3 regions of the Pseudomonas sp. SJZ080 genome follow, and region 3 is predicted to be linked to each of the others. Evidence: predicted binding sites of a transcription regulator. Region 3 holds the regulator's gene; each other region holds the start of a gene.
The links. Region 3 encodes sigma-54, which starts transcription at its own class of promoters, with help from an activator protein. Its sites were predicted from a motif close to ANTGGCATNNANNTTGCTNT; they were not measured.

Region 1: a site for sigma-54 is predicted at 1,967-1,986, ahead of glnA (glutamate--ammonia ligase). Genes of this name have one in related genera too.
Region 2: a site for sigma-54 is predicted at 1,246-1,265, ahead of FBY04_RS17865 (pilin). Genes of this name have one in related genera too.

The regions. Positions count from the first base shown of each region.
Region 1 is NZ_VIUK01000001.1:126,945-130,225, forward strand. Features, by position in the region: gene FBY04_RS00665 (DUF4124 domain-containing protein) at 1-184, opposite strand, end outside; gene glnA (glutamate--ammonia ligase) at 464-1,870, opposite strand; gene thiI (tRNA uracil 4-sulfurtransferase ThiI) at 2,201-3,281, shown strand, end outside.
Region 2 is NZ_VIUK01000013.1:40,838-44,118, forward strand. Features, by position in the region: gene FBY04_RS17860 (BON domain-containing protein) at 86-454, opposite strand; gene FBY04_RS17865 (pilin) at 783-1,199, opposite strand; gene pilB (type IV-A pilus assembly ATPase PilB) at 1,425-3,125, shown strand; gene FBY04_RS17875 (type II secretion system F family protein) at 3,128-3,281, shown strand, end outside.
Region 3 is NZ_VIUK01000003.1:333,807-337,087, reverse strand. Features, by position in the region: gene rapZ (RNase adapter RapZ) at 1-205, opposite strand, end outside; gene ptsN (PTS IIA-like nitrogen regulatory protein PtsN) at 208-672, opposite strand; gene hpf (ribosome hibernation-promoting factor, HPF/YfiA family) at 685-993, opposite strand; gene FBY04_RS06380 (RNA polymerase factor sigma-54) at 1,068-2,561, opposite strand; gene lptB (LPS export ABC transporter ATP-binding protein) at 2,746-3,281, opposite strand, start outside.

The DNA.
Region 1 (3,281 bases), on a different contig from region 3:
CGGCAGGAGACGCCTGGCGCTCGACGCTATTGAGTGGCGGTAACTCGACCGGCTGCGCCTTCACGCCGTCGGGCGGTTGATTGCTGTAGGCGGTGTTACCGGCGGCGTCGGTGTACTTATAGATCTGCGCTGCGGCGGCGGGCAGGGCAGTCAACAACAGCATCAATAGAAAACCACGACCCATAAAATCGACCAGAAACGAAAACGTTGGATTGCAGCATAGGTCAGTGGCGACGGTTGGCCCAAGTTGTAAACATTTGGGCATGATTTACCGAAATCCCCCAAACACCGCATAACCCCCCTTGTAGGCGCCGGCTTGCTGGCGATAGCGATCTTGTGGATGCCATCGCCAGCAAGCCGGCTCCTACAAGGGGGAATGTTCACCCGCTGAATTGCGGGCATAAAAAAGGCCTCCCGAAGGAGGCCTCTTTTTTGTCACGCCGCGTGCTGCAGCGCTACCGGATCAGCAGCTGTAGTACAGCTCGTATTCCAGTGGGTGTACGAAGGTGCGGACCTTGATTTCTTCTTCGCTTTTCAGGGCGATGTAAGCGTCGATGAAGTCATCGGAGAACACGCCGCCTTTGGTCAGGAACGCGCGACCTTTGTCCAGCTCTTCCAGGGCTTCTTTCAGGCTGCCGCAAACTTGTGGGATCTCTTTCGCCTCTTCAGGCGGCAGGTCGTACAGGTTTTTGTCAGCTGCGTCGCCAGGGTGGATCTTGTTCTGGATGCCGTCCAGGCCAGCCATCAACAGTGCAGCGAAGCCCAGGTATGGGTTGGCTGCCGGATCCGGGAAGCGGGCTTCGATACGGCGAGCGCGAGGGCTGGACACGTAAGGAATACGGATCGAAGCGGAACGGTTGCGAGCCGAGTAGGCCAGCATTACCGGAGCTTCGAAGCCTGGGACCAGACGCTTGTAGGAGTTGGTCGACGGGTTGGTGAAGCCGTTCAGGGCCTTACCGTGCTTGATGATGCCGCCGATGAAGTACAGAGCGGTGTCGGACAGGCCGGCATAGCCTTCGCCAGCGAAGGTGTTCTTGCCATCTTTGGCGATGGACAGGTGAACGTGCATACCCGAGCCGTTGTCGCCGTACAGAGGCTTAGGCATGAAGGTGGCGGTGCGGCCGTAGGCATCAGCCACGTTGTGCACGCAGTACTTCAGGGTCTGAACTTCGTCAGCCTTGGCTACCAGGGTGTTGAACTTCACGCCGATTTCGTTCTGACCGGCAGTCGCCACTTCGTGGTGGTGAACTTCGATGACCAGGCCCATTTCTTCCATGGCGTTGCACATGGAGGTACGGATTTCGTGGTCGTGGTCGAACGGCGGAACAGGGAAGTAGCCGCCTTTGACGCCTGGACGGTGGCCACGGTTGCCGCCTTCCACGTCCTGGTCGGACATCCACGAACCTTGTTCGGAGAAGATTTTGAACATGGAGCCAGAGATGTCGGACTTGAACTTCACTTCGTCGAAGATGAAGAATTCTGGTTCCGGACCAACGAATACGGTGTCACCGATACCGGTCGACTTCAGGTATTCCTCGGCGCGCTTGGCGATCGCACGTGGATCGCGGTCGTAGCCTTGCATGGTCGAAGGCTCGATCACGTCGCAAACCAGGATCAGGGTCGGCTCTTCGGTGAACGGGTCGAGGACAGCGGTGCTGTCGTCCGGCATCAGGATCATGTCGGAGGCTTCGATGCCTTTCCAGCCAGCGATGGAGGAACCGTCGAACATTTTGCCTTCTTCGAAGAAAGCTTCATCCAGCGCGTCGCGAGCCGGCATGGTCACGTGGTGCTGAGTGCCTTTGGTGTCCGTGAAGCGCAGATCAATCCACTTGACGTCATGATCTTTGATGAGTTGAACCGACTTCGACATAGTGTCCTCCGGGTGGCTTCGGGCTTAGTAGTGGATGCCCTTAGAATGTGGGTGATGCCGGCGCGAATACTCTGCCAAGGCAACCTGCCTCACAAGGGAGCAAATTGCATGCCAGTGCCCCACCATGGGTTTTTTGCCCCAATATCACGCTTATAAAGGCACAAATCGCATTGCGGGGCAAAATGTCGCCCTACAATGTTGCGTTGAAGCCAGTAAATGACCCGTTTTGGTGCGTTGAAAACCTTCTGCACATTAACTGGTTAAACCTTGAGCAATTTCCGCTATAATCCGCGCCCCCCTTTTTCGGCTGGCCCAGCGCGCGCTGTTTTCATGAAACTAATCGTAAAAGTCTTCCCCGAGATCACCATCAAGAGCCGCCCGGTACGGATGCGTTTCATCCGCCAGTTGGCCAAAAACATCCGCACCGTGCTCCGTGACCTGGACCCGGCCGTGGTGGTGAACGGTGTGTGGGACAATCTCGAGCTTGAAACCCGCGTGACTGAGCCCAAAGTACTGAAGGACATGACCGACCGCCTGAGCTGCATGCCGGGCATCGCGCATTTCCTGCAGGTCGACGAATACCCGTTGGGCGACTTCGATGACATCGTCGCCAAGTGCAAGCTGCACTTCGGTGACTCGCTGGCCGGGAAGATTTTTTCGGTGCGCTGCAAGCGTGCCGGCAAGCATGAATTCAGTTCGATGGATGTCGAGAAATACGTCGGCAGCCAACTGCGTCGCCAGTGCGGTGCCGCCGGAATCTCGCTTAAAGAGCCGGAAATCGAAGTCCGTATCGAAATTCGCGACAAACGGTTGTTTGTGATCCACAGCCAGCACAACAGCATCGGCGGTTATCCGCTGGGTGCACTGGAGCAGACGCTTGTACTGATGTCCGGCGGCTTCGATTCCACTGTTGCCGCTTACCAGATCATGCGCCGCGGCCTGATGAGCCATTTCTGCTTCTTCAATCTGGGCGGGCGGGCCCATGAACTGGGCGTCATGGAAGTCGCGCACTTCATCTGGAAGAAGTACGGCAGCTCCCAACGCGTGTTATTTGTCAGTGTGCCGTTCGAGGAAGTACTGGGAGAAATTCTCGGGAAAGTCGATAACAGTCATATGGGTGTAGTTTTGAAGCGTATGATGTTGCGCGCTGCTTCCCGTATTGCCGATCGGCTGGACATCGAAGCGCTGGTTACCGGTGAAGCGATTTCCCAGGTTTCCAGCCAGACGCTGCCGAACCTGTCCGTGATCGACTGCGTGACCGACAAGCTGGTCTTGCGTCCGCTGATCGCCAGTCACAAGCAGGACATCATCGACCTGGCCAACGAAATCGGCACTGCCGACTTCGCCAAGCACATGCCGGAGTATTGCGGGGTCATCTCGGTGAACCCCAAGACCCACGCCAAGCGGCCGC
Region 2 (3,281 bases), on a different contig from region 3:
CGTCGCATGAACTCTCAAGTGGCGGCAGACGTATGACTCGGCTCGTCTACCGCGCCTCCTCCCAGTCCAGGCGAGAAGTCTTGCCTTACTCCGCTTTCAGGCCATCAGCGGAGACCGCTTTGACGCCTTTGATTTTCTTGGCGATAGCCACGGCGGTGGTTTTCTGAGCGTCAGTCACCGCAACGGTGGACGACAGGGATACAACACCTTTGTTGGTTTCGACTTTGATGTCGGTACCAGGAATGCCTTTTTCGGTCACCAGGTCAGCTTTGACTTTGGTGGTGATCCAAGTGTCAGAGGTTGCTTCTTTGGCTTCTGTCACTTCACCAGCAGCCAGCACCATTGGAGACTGGGTAGCCTGGGTGGTTTGAGCAAATGCAGCGTTGGCCATGGTCAGGGTCAGCGCGGTAGCAGTAGCAGTAGCAGTAGCGGCAGCGATAGCGAACTTCTTCATACGAGTAACTCCTGTTTTTTCATAAAGTCTGCTGCGTGTCTTGTCAGCAGGGTTACTGGGTATATTGCGAACGCTGTGCCAATGTTGAGAACGGAAATAAATCTATATAAATCAATATGTTATACAAACAGCCAATTTTCGGAATCATGCAAATTGCATGACTTCGATTTTATGTACATGCAAGTTGCGGGTTTTCGTGTGGGCCTAAGGCCATGAATTTGCGGGGTTTTCTACGTCTCGTTAAGCACCACGGCGAATTTGACGTTTTTACCCCAAAAAAATGCCCCATCTCGCGATGGGGCATTCTTCTATTTACACGTCTGCAGCATTACGTTGCAGAGGCCGTGCAACCAGGCGGTGCGTAATCGGCAGTGACGCCGGTTGCGCATGACCAGCCCGTAGTTGCGCTACGAGTAAGCGTAATGGTTTTACCTGCCACAGGTGCGGGGGCCTTCTGCAGCGTGCAAACAATGGTGCCAGCGCCGGACGCAACCGTACCGGTTACAGCGATGGCGCAGTTCTGCGTAGTCGTTCCAGCACCTGCCAGCGTGGTGGGTTCTGCAGTGCCGGCATTCATCAGGTCTTCAAACGAAACCTTCAATGCTGCAATCTCCGCCAACCCCGCCGTCACCTTCGCCCGTGCCTGATATTTCGAGTAAGCCGGCAACGCAAACGTCGCCAGAATCCCGATGATCGCCACGACGATCAGCAGTTCGATAAGCGTAAAACCTTTCTGAGTATTCATAGACAAGCTCCATGCATGAGTCGAAATCTCATGATCTGAACTAGCCACAGCACAGCCCGTGCCAATCCGTTAATCCCCTGTTAACGGGGCGCGAGAACAACGCGGCGCTTTTGCCAGCACACAAGGTCCGCACTAACTGACACTTTTTGTCACCACAGCAGCCCTGGTTTGGTTCCTTCGGTTGACTAGGCTATAAGTCATGAACTGTCTGCGTCCGGTATCCCCATGAATGACATCGCCCTTAGCGGTCTGGCCAAGCAATTGGTCCTGGCCGAACTGCTCACTGACAAAAGCGCGCAACAGGCGTATCAGCAAGCCCAACGCCAGAAGCTCTCCCTGGTCAGTTATCTGGTACAGAACAAACTGGTGAAAAGTCGTCAGGTCGCCGAGATCGCCTCGGAGCATTTCGGCATGGCGCTGCTGGACCTCCACTGCCTGGACAAAGAGTCCCAACCCAAAGGGCTGGTCAGCGAAAAACTGGTTCGCCAGCACCAGGCCCTGCCCCTCTGGCGGCGCGGCAACAAGTTGTTCGTCGGGGTTTCGGACCCGACCAATTACCAGGCCATCAACGATATCCAGTTCAGCACCGGGCTGAACACCGAAGCCATTCTGGTTGAGGACGACAAGCTCAGCGACGCCATCGAGAAATTTTTCGACAGCCACAGTACCGGCCTGGAAGACATGGCCGATGTCGACCTCGATGGCGTCGACATCGAGTCGATCGATGACCGCAACCAGGACGCCATCGCCGGGCAAGACGCCGACGATGCGCCGGTGGTGCGCTTTGTCCACAAGATGTTGCTCGACGCGATCAAGAGCGGCTCCTCCGACCTGCACTTCGAACCCTACGAGAAAACCTACCGTGTGCGGATGCGCACCGACGGCATGCTGCGTGAAGTCGCCAAGCCGCCGATTCAACTGGCCAACCGCATCGCTGCGCGCCTGAAAGTCATGGCCAGCCTCGACATTTCCGAGCGGCGCAAACCGCAGGATGGGCGGATCAAGATGCGCCTGTCCAAGAGCAAGTCCATCGACTTCCGGGTCAACACCCTGCCGACCCTGTGGGGCGAGAAAGTGGTGATCAGGATCCTCGACCCGTCCAGCGCGCAAATGGGCATCGACGCCCTCGGCTACGAGCCGGAGCAGCAAGACCTGTACATGGCCGCGCTGAAGCAGCCGCAAGGGATGATCCTGGTGACCGGCCCCACCGGTTCGGGCAAGACCGTATCGCTCTATACCGGGCTGAATATTCTCAACACCGTGGACATCAATATCTCCACCGCCGAAGACCCGGTGGAGATCAACATGGAAGGCATCAACCAGGTCAACGTCAATCCCAAGCAGGGATTGGGTTTTGCCCAGGCGCTGCGCTCGTTCCTGCGCCAGGACCCGGACGTGATCATGGTTGGTGAGATCCGCGACCTGGAAACCGCCGAAATTGCCATCAAGGCCGCCCAGACCGGTCACCTGGTGCTGTCGACCCTGCACACCAACAGCGCCGCGGAAACCCTGACCCGCCTGCACAATATGGGCATTCAGGGGTTCAACATCGCCACCTCGGTCAGCCTGATCATCGCCCAGCGCCTGGCGCGCAAACTGTGCAGCCATTGCAAGAAACCCATCGACATTCCCCGCGAGGCATTGATCAAGGAAGGCTTTCCCGAGGAACGCATTGGCTCGTTCACAATCTATGAGCCGGTCGGTTGCGACCAGTGCAACGTTGGCTACAAGGGGCGCGTGGGGATTTATGAAGTGGTGAAGAACACACCAGACCTGCAACGGCTGATCATGGCCGAAGGCAATTCGTTGGAAATCGATATCCAGATGCGCAAGGACGGCTTCAACGACCTGCGTACTTCCGGGCTGATCAAGGCCATGCAAGGCATCACCAGCCTTGAAGAAATCAACCGGGTCACCAAGGACTGAACATGGCGGTCAAAGCAGCAAAAATCAGTGTGTACGCCTGGGAAGGCACGGATAAAAAAGGCACGAAAATGACCGGCGAACTCAGCGGCCAGAACCCGGCGTTGATCAAGGCGCAACTGCGCAAGCAAGGCATCAACCCAGGGAAGGTGCGCAAGA
Region 3 (3,281 bases):
TCAGGTGACTCGGCAAGTTGCGTGCGTCGATGGAGACGGCAACCAGCGGCTGAGCCAGCTCGGTATGAATCAACGCACGTTCGGCCAGTTCCGGCAGCAGCCCGGCAGGCAGGTTGTCTATGCAGTAATAGCCGTTGTCCTCGAGAACATCGAGTGCGGTACTTTTACCTGAGCCGGAGCGGCCACTGACGATGATCAAGCGCATGATTAGTGCCTGTTTTGCTCGTCCAGGACAACCTGGTACAAGGCTTCATTGCTCGCGGCGCTACGCAGGCGATCACGGACTTCCTTGCGATCAAGCATGCTGGCGATCTGGCGGAGCAATTCCAGGTGCGCATCGGTGGCCGCTTGCGGGACCAGCAGAACGAACAGCAGGTCGACCGGAGCGCCGTCGATGGCGTCGAAATCGATGGGAGCATCCAGGTGCATCAAGGCACTGATGGGCAAGGTGCAACCTTTCAACCGACAGTGGGGGATAGCTATACCGTTACCAAAACCGGTCGAGCCAAGTTTTTCACGGGCAATCAAAGCCTCGAAGACATCTTGCATCTCCAGATCCGGCACTTCCCGGGCGATCAGGTTGGCAATTTGCTCGAGGGCTTTCTTTTTGCTGCCGCCCGGCACGTTCACGAGGGAACGGCCGGGGGTCAGGATGCTTTCAAGTCGGATCATGGGTTGGGAGTGTTAACGACCGGTCGCGCCCTGGAGGAGGCTTTGGGTCTTTTCCTTATGCTTTTTGAGTTGTTTATCCAGCTTGTCGGTCAGCGCGTCGATCGCCGCGTACATGTCGGTATGTTCCGCGTTTGCGACCACTTCATTGCCGGGAATATGCAGTGTGGCTTCGATTTTCTGCTTCAGCTTCTCGACCGTCATCGTGACTTGCACGTTGGTGATCTTGTCGAAATGCCGCTCTAATCGTTCGAGTTTTTCGCCGATGTAGGTGCGAAGAGGTTCGGTCACTTCCAGTTGGTGTCCACTGATGTTGACTTGCATACAGCTTCTCCTTCGTTGCCAGTGCATAAAGCGGTAGATCAGATGATCTACCACTGGAACGCTGTGGCGTGGCTCTACATCAACCGCTTGCGTTCGCTCGAAGGCGCGATCCCGAGGGATTCGCGGTACTTGGCGACGGTGCGGCGAGCCACCTGAATGCCTTGTGCCTCCAGTAAACCAGCGATCTTGCTGTCACTCAACGGCTTTTTCTGATTTTCCGCCGCAACCAGTTTTTTGATGATCGCGCGGATCGCCGTGGACGAGCATTCGCCGCCTTCGGAGGTGCTGACGTGGCTGGAAAAAAAGTATTTCAGCTCATATATGCCCCGAGGGGTATGCATGAATTTTTGCGTGGTCACCCGGGAAATCGTCGATTCGTGCATGCCCACCGCTTCGGCGATGTCATGCAACACCAACGGTTTCATCGCTTCGTCGCCGTATTCCAGAAAACCGCGCTGATGCTCGACGATCTGGGTGGCAACTTTCATCAGGGTTTCGTTACGGCTCTGCAGGCTCTTGATGAACCAGCGGGCCTCCTGCAACTGATTGCGCATGAAGGTGTTATCGGCGCTGGTGTCGGCGCGGCGCACGAAACCGGCGTATTGGGCGTTGACCCGCAGGCGGGGCACCGATTCCTGATTCAGTTCTACCAGCCAGCGCTCGTTGTCCTTGCGCACGATCACGTCGGGAACGACGTATTCGGCTTCACTCGACTCGATCTGCGAGCCTGGGCGTGGGTTGAGGCTCTGGACCAGTTCGATCACCTGGCGCAGTTCATCTTCCTTGAGCTTCATGCGGCGCATCAGTTGGCTGTAGTCGCGGCTGCCGAGCAAGTCGATGTAGTCGGTGACCAGGCGCTTGGCCTCGGCCAGCCAAGGTGTCTTGGCGGGCAGCTGACGCAATTGCAACAGCAGGCATTCACCGAGGTTGCGGGCACCGATACCGGCCGGTTCGAATTGCTGGATGCGATGCAGGACGGCTTCGATCTCATCCAGTTCGATGTCGAGCTCCGGATCGAAGGCTTCGAGGATTTCCTCGAGGGTTTCGGCCAGGTAGCCCTGATTGTTGATGCAATCGATCAAGGTCACGGCGATCAGGCGATCGGTGTCAGACATCGGCGCAAGGTTCAGTTGCCACAACAGGTGGCTTTGCAGGCTTTCACCGGCCGATGTGCGGGTGGTGAAATCCCACTCGTCGTCATCGTTGCTCGGCAGGCTGCTGGCGCTGGTCTGGTAGACGTCTTCCCATGCAGTGTCGACGGGCAATTCGTTGGGGATACGCTCGTTCCAGTCGCCCTCATCGAGGTTGTCCACCGTCGGGGCGGTTTCCTGGTACGAGGGTTCTGAGACGTCGGCGTTGGGTTGCTGTTCGGCTTTGTCGGCCAAAGGGTCGGTGTTATCGAAGTCGTCGCCTTCTTCCTGGCGTTCGAGCATCGGATTGGACTCCAGGGCCTCCTGGATTTCCTGTTGCAGGTCCAGGGTCGACAATTGGAGCAGGCGGATGGCCTGTTGCAGCTGCGGTGTCATCGTCAGCTGCTGGCCCATTCTCAAGACTAGCGATGGTTTCATGGCAGGGGCTAAACACCTTATTCGCCGGCGCACATGCGCCATCCACTACAGGGCGCCGGAGCGCCAAACATAAGCAAATTATATGCCCGAAACTGCAGCGTTTGCCTAGAGCGCTGTAACAATAAAAAAGTATTGATTTTTTATCGAGACAGGCGCTCGGGCAACCAGCCAGACACCTCAGTGCTTAAAGGCGGAACTCATGGCCCAGATAGACTTCTTTCACGAGGTCGTTGGCCAGGATGGTGGCAGAGTCACCTTCGGCGATCAGCTGGCCATCGTTGACGATGTAGGCGGTTTCGCAGATATCCAGGGTTTCACGGACGTTGTGGTCAGTGATCAGCACGCCAATGCCCTTGGCCTTGAGGTGGTAGATGATCTGCTTGATGTCGCCCACCGAAATCGGGTCCACGCCGGCGAAGGGTTCGTCGAGGAGGATGAATTTCGGGTTGGTTGCCAGTGCCCGGGCGATTTCCACGCGGCGGCGTTCACCACCGGACAGGCTCATGCCGAGGTTGTCGCGGATGTGGCTGATGTGGAATTCCTGCAGCAGGCTTTCCAGTTCTTTGCGACGATCGGCCTTGTCGAGTTCCTTGCGGGTCTCGAGGATCGCCATGATGTTGTCGGCGACCGAGAGTTTGCGGAAGATCGACGCTTCTTGCGGGAGATAGCCGATACCGGCCTTCGCACGACCGTGCATCGGCTGGTGGCTGACGTCCAGAT